One region of the Bacillus sp. MT94 genome, then DNA from elsewhere that is predicted to be linked to it. Evidence: riboswitches for the same ligand, from Rfam matches in the RefSeq annotation. Region 1 holds a riboswitch; the other holds the start of a gene.
The links. A riboswitch is a leader RNA that binds a small molecule or an ion and turns the genes downstream of it on or off. The one in region 1 is predicted to bind thiamine pyrophosphate.
Positions count from the first base shown of each region.

Region 1 (5,851 bases):
AATTATATCAGGGATAAAAACTCAGTTGACTATTTGGTAGTTCCCAAACCGTGTCCAGCTTTTGATAATGAAAATAATCTTCCAATAATTGAAGTACCAGCAATCTTATTTATGGAAAAGAATTTTGAAAAAATAAAGACTTATATAGACAATTATTTTTCTAATAACTCATAAAGAAAATAAAAGTACAGTAAAAAGAAGTCCGATAAAAAACGAGTGGTGTAGAATATTTCTATTAATCATTCGTTTTTTATTATATTTACATATATTTTTTAAAAGAGGATTATAGACGTTCTGAAAAAAATTAATTATAACAAGAACAGTGTTCGTGCTACTATCTACGGTTATTTTTTGTACTAAGTACCCCTTTAACTAACAAGACAACAAAAAATAATTAACGTATTAAGGAAAAATGTTACAATAAATGTAAGAGTTTTTTCTTTGAGTTTTAGCTCTGAATAATAAAGGTAGTTAAATCACTAAATGGAGGAGCAGGTCAATTTTGTTCCTTGTATAGTAAATTGTTACCTATCTCTATTGCAGGTTGTATGGCAGGTAGCAGTTGTAGCGAAATGCAGTAGAGACAAAGGCTCTTTGTCAAACGGGACTGATGAATGTATTTGGCAAGTAAAAAATGGTTCTTTCCGGAGTTGGTTGAAAAGTCTCATTCTCTCCAAAAGTAGAATCTTTGTCCGCAATGTGGAGAATTTGCATCGACCATACATGATTCTTTTAATAAGCTTTAACTTGTTTATGCTCCCTTCGGCAAGACCATTATTATTCTCATAAGTTACCGCATTTCTGACAGCTTCAATATCCCCGGCTAATCCATTCGTAAAGCTCTTAAACTCTTGTATATTAGTATTCTTCATTTTCTCAATACAATGGTCGAAATTCTCAACACTCTTTGTGGTGAAGATGTTTTTAAACTCCCATGTTAAGTCATAAACTATTTTTACAATAGGGTGTTCTTCGTAATTATTGTTGGTATTATGACGTATGTTCAAGCATATTATTTAACGTGGATGATTCCATAAAGAGAAAAAGAAATAACCTTTGCATTTTTCAGATTATCGTGTATGATGGGAAAGTATTGAAAATTAAATCAGTGATAAACTAGGGGTGCCTAACGTATGCGTAGGCTGAGAGAGAAGCGCGTGAACTTCTTAACCCTTTGGACCTGATCTGGCTCGTACCAGCGTAGGGAAGTTAACGGCTTTACATAATGATGTCTTTATGAGCCAGGTCCTTATTTTTTTATGGACCTGGCTCTTTTTATTTTGGCATGCGCTGGCCATATCTCGTCCTTGTCACGAACAGGGGGGCAATAAAATTTATGAAACAATCTGTTTCAGCTGAGCAAATTGAATTGAAATCGAGTTTACCAGGGAGTAAGAAAGTATATGTGGGTGGACCACGAGAAGGCATGAAAGTACCGATGCGTGAGATTAAACAAAGCGAAACAAATGGCGTTCCAAATCCGCCAATTCGTGTGTATGATACGAGCGGACCTTATACGGATCCTGAGTATAAAGTGGAGTTAGAAAAGGGGATTCCAACGCCGCGCCATTCTTGGATTCTGGGGCGTGGTGATGTAGAAGCATACGAAGGGCGTGAAGTGAAACCAGAGGATGACGGTGTGAAAGTGGCTTCGAAACATACACCTGTTTTCCCGCAGATGGATCGCAAGCCACTTAGAGCAAAGCAAGGTGCAAACGTTACGCAAATGCACTATGCACGTAATGGCATTATTACGTCTGAGATGGAGTATGTTGCGATTCGTGAAGGGGTAGAGCCGGAGTTTGTTCGTAAGGAAATCGCAGAAGGCCGCGCTATTTTACCAGCGAATATTAATCATCCAGAAGCTGAACCGATGATCATCGGGCGTAATTTCCATGTGAAGGTAAACGCGAATATCGGAAACTCAGCTGTATCTTCTTCGATTGCAGAAGAAGTAGAGAAGATGACATGGGCAACGCGCTGGGGTGCAGATACGATTATGGATTTATCTACAGGTAAAAATATTCATACGACGCGTGAGTGGATTATTCGTAACGCGCCTGTACCAGTTGGAACTGTACCGATTTATCAAGCGCTGGAAAAAGTAAACGGAATTGCAGAAGATTTAACGTGGGAAGTATATCGTGATACGTTAATTGAGCAGGCGGAGCAAGGCGTTGATTACTTTACAATTCACGCTGGTGTATTGCTTCGTTACATTCCAATCACGGCAAAGCGTACGACAGGTATCGTTTCGCGCGGTGGTTCGATTATGGCGCAGTGGTGTCTATTCCATCATAAAGAAAACTTCCTATATACTCACTTTGAAGAGATTTGTGAAATTATGAAGCAGTACGATGTTTCGTTCTCTCTTGGAGATGGATTACGTCCAGGGTCTATTGCAGATGCAAATGACGAAGCACAGTTTTCTGAGCTTGAAACACTTGGCGAATTAACCAAAATTGCTTGGAAACATGATGTGCAAGTTATGATTGAAGGACCTGGACACGTACCGATGCACTTAATTAAAGAGAATATGGAGAAAGAGCTTGATATTTGTCAGGGCGCGCCGTTTTACACACTTGGGCCGCTAACGACAGATATTGCACCAGGTTATGACCATATTACATCTGCAATTGGAGCTGCTATGATTGGCTGGTTTGGAACAGCGATGCTTTGTTATGTAACGCCGAAAGAACATTTAGGTTTGCCAAACAAAGATGATGTACGCACGGGTGTTATTACGTATAAAATTGCAGCGCATGCGGCTGATCTTGCGAAAGGACATAAAACGGCTCATCAGCGTGATGATGCACTTTCAAAAGCACGCTTCGAATTCCGTTGGCGCGATCAATTTAATTTATCTTTAGATCCTGAACGTGCGATGGAATATCATGATGAAACGTTGCCGGCAGAAGGGGCAAAGACAGCTCACTTCTGTTCAATGTGTGGACCGAAGTTTTGTAGTATGAGAATTTCACATGATATTCGTGAGTATGCAAAAGAAAATGATTTAGAAACGACAGAAGCAATTGAAAAAGGAATGAAAGAGAAAGCAGAAGAATTTAAAGAAGCTGGTAGTCATTTATATCAATAATATGTTACACCTCTTTACTTGATTGATCACACTGTAGTACCTAACTTTATTATAGAAGAAGCCCCATTTGCTAAGACGGTAGCAAATGGGGCTTCTGTTGTTTATAAGGCGAAGAAGAGATGTACCCAGTAGAATAAGAGGAATAGTGTGACGACTGTTGTGAGCGGGATAACGATAAGGGATACACTTAAATAGTCTTTCCATTTTACTTTAATTTTGTTTTGTTTCAGAATATACATCCAAATGAGTGAAGCTAGTGTACCAATTGGTAGTAATAGTGAGCCGATGTCACTACCAATGATGTTTGCAAGATAGATTGTTTTTAATGTGACTGGATCTAGTCCCATTTCTGTTAATGTAATTGTACCAATCATAAGGGCAGGATGGTTATTGAAGACGTTAGAGAGGATGGATACAAGTCCACCCATTGCAAAGCTAGCATAGAGTAGATGCTGATTCACAATTGGCTCGAGCCATTGTACAAGTGCAGCTGTTAATCCTGCGTTGTGGAGTCCGTAAATAATGACGTACATAGAGAAGGCGAAAATTAAAATGTGCCATGGTGTCTTTTTCAAAATGTCGACAGGATTTGTTCGTAAGTAGTACCATCTCCAAATGAGAAGAACGAGTGAACCAAGTACTGCAACGATTTCAATTGGGATGGATAAGAAGGATGCAACGAATAGAAGACAGCGCATAAGGAAGACGAAACCTAATACTTTTAACATGAATCTTGTCCGTTTTTGTTTCGTATCAACAGAATTATTTCCTTTTAGTGGATGGAAGTTTTTCGTGAAGAAAATTTCTTCAATATCATATGAAGAAACAGGCAATTTTTTCGGAAGTTTTTTCTTCAAAACTGTATACATGAGCCATGACATAAATAATAAGCCTAATGTTGCAGGTACAAACATCATAGCAGTATGCATATAAAGAGTCATATTAACGATATTTAATGCGATTAAATTTACGATATTACTTACACCAATTGGTGCACTAGATGCCGTAGCGATTAAAGCACCACTTAATAAATAAGGAATTTGCTGATGAGGTTTTAATTGAAGATTTTTTAGAAGAAGAATTAAAATTGGAGTTGTAATTAAAATACTACCGTCGTTATTGAATAAAAGAGTCATGAGAAAACATAATAATTGAATATACCAGTATAAGCGGCGTCCAGAACCCTTTGCTAAATTTGCTAGTTTCGCTGCGGACCAATGGAAAAAGCCGAAGCTTTCTAATATAACTGCCATGACGATGGTCGCTAATATTGTTATGGAAGCACCGCCAATTTTACTTATAATATCCATGACGTCTGGTTTTGATACAAGTCCAGTAATTATGATGATACCAGCTCCGATTGCTGCTGGCCACGCCTCATTTAAACCTCGAGGCCGCCAAAAGATAACAATCATCGTTAAGAAGAATACAATAATAGTAATCCATATTTCAATGCTCATATTTTGCCTACCTTTCTATTTTCCCTTGAATAGATGTAGCTTGTCTCAAGGTTATATTGGTAGTATATTCAGCAAAAAATAAGAAGAACTAGACGTATAACGAGATGAAGCGAATATGTGTTTTTCATGCTAAAGGACAAGTGTCACTCGTAGTGAAATAACTATTGTGATAGGAGTCTATTAATTGATTGGGCAGTAAGGTAGTAAATGAGATTTATATCAGCGTAACTGAAAATATATCAGCGATTATTGAAATATATCGGCGTAACTCAAAATATATCAGCGATCATTGAAATATATCGGCGCAACTCAAAATATATCAGCGATTTTTAAAATATATCGACTTATCGACAAAACATGACAAAAGGAGCCCATCCCAAAATGCCTTTTGGAACAGACCCCAAGACTATATTATTTTTCCTTCAAAAAAGTACGATCCTTCAAGAATAAATTCCAGAAGAAAATAAATCCTGGTAATAAAATTGCAATCCCAATTGCGTATAGAATGAGCAGTGCATAGAACGTTTCTGTCGTTGTAAAGCTTGTAAATACAGTTACGTCAGGATAAATAATATAAGGTAAATGCGCGACGCCGTAAGCGTAGCTTGCAAATGCATATTGAGCGACGACAGCTAAAACGGCAATGCGAGGATATCCTAGTGTATTGTACTTTTTGTTTGTCCACCAAAGGGACGAGTATCCGATAACGAATAAAACAATAGAAACTGTAAACCACGGGAATTGCTTTATTAATCCTTGCATAAGCCAATGTGTTTCAGGATCCATTACAACGAGGGCGATGATTGCCGTAACGAGCGTTGCAGGACCAAGGATGATGGCATTTCTTCTATAAATTCTATACGTATCTTCTGAACTTTGTTCTCTCGCAAAATCAGCAAGAAAGAGAGAGGAGAGAAATAGTTCAGACGTTATTCCGAAGAGCATATAGCAATAGATAACCGGGCTAGAAAGAAGTTTTCCATACAGGAGTACTTCTTTCCCTTCAGACATTGTAATATAGGCTCCCTCTGTAACGGGTAAAACGGTAATTAATAGTGCTGGAATTAAGAGACCAGTAATACCTGAAATAACCCGAAGAAGGTACTGATATTTCGGCAAGGAGTAAGCAAACACCATAAATGTACTACGTACTGCAACGAGCACTAAAATTAACATAACTGGTACGAACATTACTGTCGCAAGGGTAAAGGCCGCTTTCGGAAAGAAGCCGAGAAATGCGACAACGACGAAGACGAGAAACGTATTTGTTACTTCCCAAGTTGGGGATAAGTAC
Region 1 covers NZ_JBXAEZ010000004.1:297,248-303,098, reverse strand. Annotated here, with positions in the region: gene AC1Q51_RS16760 (hypothetical protein) at 1-174, shown strand, start outside; gene AC1Q51_RS16755 (transposase) at 525-920, opposite strand; partial or broken gene AC1Q51_RS16750 (L-lactate permease) at 966-1,037, shown strand; TPP riboswitch at 1,109-1,224, shown strand; gene thiC (phosphomethylpyrimidine synthase ThiC) at 1,337-3,097, shown strand; gene AC1Q51_RS16740 (arsenic transporter) at 3,199-4,557, opposite strand; gene AC1Q51_RS16735 (cytochrome d ubiquinol oxidase subunit II) at 4,969-5,851, opposite strand, start outside.

Region 2 (5,851 bases), on a different contig from region 1:
CATTTAGTAACAAGTGCACCTTGGCTATTTGCCATCGCGCTATTCATTCTATCTATTTTACTGTACAGCCAAGCAGCAACAGTACGTGCCTTAATGCCACTTGGACTATCCCTTGGTATTCCACCAGCACTACTGATTGCAATGTTCCCTGCAGTAAACGGATATTTCTTCATTCCAAACTATGGAACAATCGTTGCTGCCATTAACTTTGACCGTACTGGTACAACAGGTATCGGTAAATACGTATTAAATCATAGCTTTATGATTCCAGGTTTAATCGCAACATTTACTTCTATCGGCATTGGAATGCTTTTAATTTCTATTATGTTTTAAAGAAAAAGCACAAACCCTTATTTAAAAAGGTTTGTGCTTTTTTAATCAAACGTTTGTTTAAAATTTGGGGCAGTCCATTTCTCCATGTAGCACTTAAAATACTACACGTCCTTCCCTACAAACTTCTCTTTACTTCTTCAGCTAATTTTCTCGTACTTTCATACGCAGATTCAGCTAAACTAATTGCTGAAATAACTGAAACACCGTCCGCACCCGCTTCTATAACTGCTGCTGTATTTTCAATTGTAATCCCACCAATACCAACGATTGGCACTGTAATTCCTTGTTCTCTAAAATAAGCTAATCCTTTCGTTCCTTGAACCGCTTTCGTATCTTTTTTCGTACTCGTTGTGAAAATAGGTCCAACGCCTAAATAATCTGCTCCATTTTCGATTGCAAAGCGTGCTTCTTCAATTGTATGAGCAGATACGCCGATAATTTTATCTCCCATTTTTTCACGAACAGATGTAATTCCTTCATCATCTTGTCCTACATGAACACCATCTGCATCTAATTCAATGGCTAATTCTACATCATCATTTACAATGAAAGGAACACTATATTCCTTACAAAGCGTCTGCAATTCTTTTGCAAAGCGCACTCTATCTTCTCCGATTAAAGAACCTTCCCCCTTCTCGCGAAACTGAAAAAGTGTCACTCCACCATCTAACGCTTCTTTCAATACAGCTAAAGGATCCTTCGTGCAGTTATTGCTTCCCATAATAAAATACACTTGTAATAACTTAGACATTTTCTTTGTTTCAATGCGCATCGTATGTTTCATCCCCCTTACTCTAACTCCTCAATCTTCCCATACTTCTCGATATCAGCTGAAGTTGTATTCGCTAATTGATTTAAAAATTCAATTTGGAAACTACCTGGCCCTTTTTCTACTGTTTTAACAGCTGCCAGTTCCGCAGCTACACCATAAAACGTTAATGCGGCTACTGCTGCTTTTACATAATCTTTTTCTACTGCTACAAATGCTCCTATTACAGAAGTTAGTAAACAACCTGTTCCCGTAACTTTCGTTAAAATAGGGTGACCGTTTCGAATAACAATAGTTCTCTCTCCATCTGTAACAACATCTTCTTTTCCAGTAATGACCGCAACTGTATTTAGTTCGTCTGCTGCCTGCCTTGCAATACTTACAACATTTCCATTTCCAGTACCAGCGTCTACCCCTTTAATTTCCCATTTCTCATTAATAACATTTGCTATTTCAGCTGCATTTCCGCGGATAATTGCTAAATCGATTTCAGCCGGAATATGTCTCGCAACTTCTGTTCGATACGAAGTTGCTCCTGCACCAACTGGATCAAATAGTACTGGCACATTGTTCGTATTTGCTGATTTACCCGCGAGTAGCATAGCTTCTACTTCTTCAGGACGAAGTGTCCCCATATTTAATACTAACGCTCCAGCAATGCTAGCCATTTCTGCTACTTCTTCTTTTGCATACGCCATTACAGGCGATGCCCCAAGTGCCAACAAACCGTTAGCAGTAAAATTTGTTACAACAACATTTGTAATATTATGAACAAGCGGATTAGATTCTCTCACCAAATCCACTACTTTACTAATTTCTTTCATATTCATCCTTTTCATCTCCTAACTATAATGATGGGAGATACACAAAAAGACACTTTGCGCGTACGCAAAGTGCCTGAACATGTGCTTTTACACTCTCCCTACGCTGGCATTATCCAACAGGTTCAAATGGTCAATGACGGACTAGTAGCCATACTCTCAGTTTGTATCCACAAACTCCCATGTGTTTCTTATTCATCTACTTCAAAGTCTACTCTTATTCTAGTAAAATAACAAGTTCTTTACTTTTCCATATAAAGTGAAACTTTAATCAGTGGGGGCATCCCCCACTGATTATTAGCCTTCACCAATCGGGCGTTTACGGCAGCCCGACCCCCGCCTAACTTCTTTGCTCCATCCAAGTTATATAGAAGATAAATGAAGTACACACCATCGAAGAAGTTAACAATTTCATTTCGTTAATATAAATTTATCTATTCAATTAAAAAGATAAAAAAATTACTCTTAAATATATTAAACTTTTGAAGTTACAATTTGTATTTACATAACAAAATAAGAGACTTACTGTAATTTCGTTGTAAGTCTCTTCATCTTGCTCCCCTATCGGTGTAATTTAGTAAAAAATATGAATCTGAATCATAATAAATTAAATTATATAACTTCTATCAACTAATAGCGGAGATAAATATGTTTCCAATAATGCAGCAACAAATAAAAGTACTAGATCTATGACTAGTAAAATCAAAATTTTTTTCCCTAATATGATAAAAGAATTTTTACTAAGTTCTTTTTTTCTAATTATATTAATAATGGATACCGCTACATATACACCTATTGTTGCAGTAAAAAACATATTTATGATCTCAATTATTCCATGGCCTGCAAAATAAGATGCTGCTGTTTTCAAAGACGTTCTCTCTATCAAGCTATGGAAAGAAAAACCTAAGTAAAAAAACTGTTCAAATAAAAAAATTAAAGAAAAAAAGCCAAAACTAATAATCGAGAAAATTATTGTAAACAAATGAATTTCTAAATTATTACTAAAAATTGTAATGAAAGAGGGCTTTAAATTAGGACTAAACTGTTCATTAGGCAGCAATAAAAACCCCAGAAAGAAAAATAAACTCCCTATAACTGAACAAGCAATAAAACAAAGGATAAATAATTTAGGTTTCACAGTTATCACTCTCCAAAATTAATTTATTCAATCGCTCATCCCTTTTTAAAATTATTTTTCCATCCGAAAAATTTGCTAAATCAACATCTGTTGAATGCGTGGCATAAATTAAAATTGATCTATTTTGAATTATGTAATCCTTTAAATAATCCAAAGTAACTTTCCTTGACCTAATGTCAAAATTAACAAAAGGTTCATCAAGAAGAATTAAGCTAGGTGAAGCTAGAAGAGCCAATATTAATGACAGCTTTTGTCTAGTTCCCAAAGATAATTCACGTGTATATGTATTTTGATATTTATCAAGCCCAATCTCTTGAATCAAATGTTCTAAAGACGAATCTAATCTAGTTCTATTAATAAAAGATAGTACCATATCTATTGTTTCCGAAGGCGTTAAATATTCGTATAAGAACGGTGTATTACCAATTAATGAGACATTTGCAATATACTCTTTAAAATCGTTCTTTAATGAAGATTTCTTTAATATAACTTCCCCATCAAACTTTGTCATTCCACCAATTATATTCAATAAAGTTGATTTTCCTATCCCATTTTTACCAACTAACTCTAAAATCTTCATTTCATCTACCTTTAAATTTACTCCATCAAAAATATAAGTTGATTCACCATATTTTTTTTTTATATTTATTAATTCCAGCATATTTTACCTCTCTTTTTTTAGGAAATTATAAAATACCAAATAAATAGAATAAACGATAAAAAAGCCCATTACAGGATATAAATTCCCTAGCTTCATTGAATAAACAGCCACAAGACTACATGTTACAAATGGTAAACCTAAAACTAACAAATCTTCAATAGGATTAAAAAAGTACATAAAGAAATTATTTTTTATATCTTCTATTGATAATTTTTTAAAGCGGTATACTCTTTTAGTTATGATTTTTATTGAGTAGAAGTAAATAATTGTTGAACCAAAAATAGTAATACCTGTAAACAATGAAGTTCCATAAAACATAAATGCACCAATATAATAACTAATTAGAATTACTATAAGCTTTCTTGACAGAAATTTGGAAAGTAAATCCTCAAAATATGTTTTCTTATCAAACTTCCTTATATAATAAAAATCACTCAAGTTAGAAGTTTGTAACATTTTTGAGCTATTTATAATTCCTTGAGATAGAAAACTAAGAATCGCACTTTCAACAGCTAAATAAACGGAAATTATAATAATTTTATTAATGCTAAAATAAAAATTTAAAATGCCGATTATCAATAGTGAAGCTATTGCAAACAGATAAGTATAAAATATATGTAAAAAGAAAGTTCTATTTTGGCAAGATCGAGCTAACGCCATTCGATACTTATCCAACTGCTTGCCGTTTTGATACTTGATTATATGCTCTTTCTTTTTCGTATAGTTTGGTCCATGAATAAAGAAAAAGATAATCTGATGATTACTCCATAAAAATTTTGATAGAATAATCGCTGAAACTATTACTATCACCAAGCATTCATATATAAATATTGTTATGTAACTAAACTGCAGCTCAACCATAAAAATGATACTAAAAATACAATAAAAAAGAATTTTTGTTCCAAATGTCCGTAGCAATTTTTCTATGATAAGTAATTTAAAATTATTGTTTTGAGCCTTATGCATCCATTGAGAAATATTCTCAATTTCTTCTGAATCATAATCATCATTATTAATATCTGTCATCAAAATTGTTAAAAAAAGATAGACAGTCGCACTATAAAAGGGATTTATAGACGAACGAAAATAATGCATTAATTCATAAACAAAGATTGGTGCCAAAATTGAAACAAATGTAATACATATATTTATATTATAAAAAAAAGATAGCAATAATTTTTTATCGCCATCGGCAAATTTGTTTAAAAAATCCCCAAATAAAACTTCCATATTTGCAAATGCTTTTCTTTTTTTCATCAATCTTTTAAATTTAAAGTATTTCATCCGCTTTAATTTCCTAATAAATTTATAACAGTTTTTATCAAACTATATGCCGCTACTACACCAAATAAAATCGATACTACTAACATTACTTTCATCTTAAACTTAAAATTCTTTTCCATCTATTACACCCTCCTAAAGTTATTTAGACTAAATAAAAGTAATCATCATTTGAAAGATAACTGTCAAACCATAAGTTATTAAAAATATAATTGTACTTAGCTTTATTTTCAATCTATTCGAAATAGAATCATCTAAATTAAGTAAATATAGATAAACAAAACCTGCCAAAAATAGTTGAGATCCTGGAGACCACCCTATCCATTGAACATCGTATAAATTGTTTAAACCAGCAATCGAAAAAATAACCATATTTAATAGCACAGATGCTATATTCGCAGAAACTATTATTGGAAAAAAATTGCTGAATTTTAGTTTTTTATGAGTAATAAAATTTGTACTAAAAGTAATAAATAATGTTTCTATTACTACTACTGTAATACTCACAACCAATTGTATTAAAATTAAAAAGACTGTGACAAAAGAATCTGTAAATAATTGTAACGGCATTTCCATTTTATGAAATTCTTCAATAACTTTAAACTGTTTAATTGTAAAAAGTGAATTTGCGACCACTACTAGAATGAGTAGCAAAAAAGATAATAAATTTATGCCCCTTTTATGTATTAACTTAAACATTTTTATCTCCCTAATATAAGTAAATTAATAAATCGTTATGTTTTTTAATACACAAATAGCTGTGTGCCTCTTCTATTACATAACTCTAATACCCTATAAACATATCATTCTAAAATTAAATTTTAGAATACACCTCATCATAATTAGGG
Region 2 covers NZ_JBXAEZ010000008.1:103,298-109,148, forward strand. Annotated here, with positions in the region: gene AC1Q51_RS24025 (anaerobic C4-dicarboxylate transporter family protein) at 1-333, shown strand, start outside; gene thiE (thiamine phosphate synthase) at 449-1,105, opposite strand; gene thiM (hydroxyethylthiazole kinase) at 1,123-1,932, opposite strand; TPP riboswitch at 2,005-2,117, opposite strand; gene AC1Q51_RS24040 (stage II sporulation protein M) at 2,531-3,061, opposite strand; gene AC1Q51_RS24045 (ABC transporter ATP-binding protein) at 3,051-3,722, opposite strand; gene AC1Q51_RS24050 (sugar transporter) at 3,726-4,979, opposite strand; gene AC1Q51_RS24055 (hypothetical protein) at 5,154-5,702, opposite strand.
Region 2: another riboswitch for thiamine pyrophosphate. It lies ahead of thiM (hydroxyethylthiazole kinase); the one in region 1 lies ahead of thiC (phosphomethylpyrimidine synthase ThiC).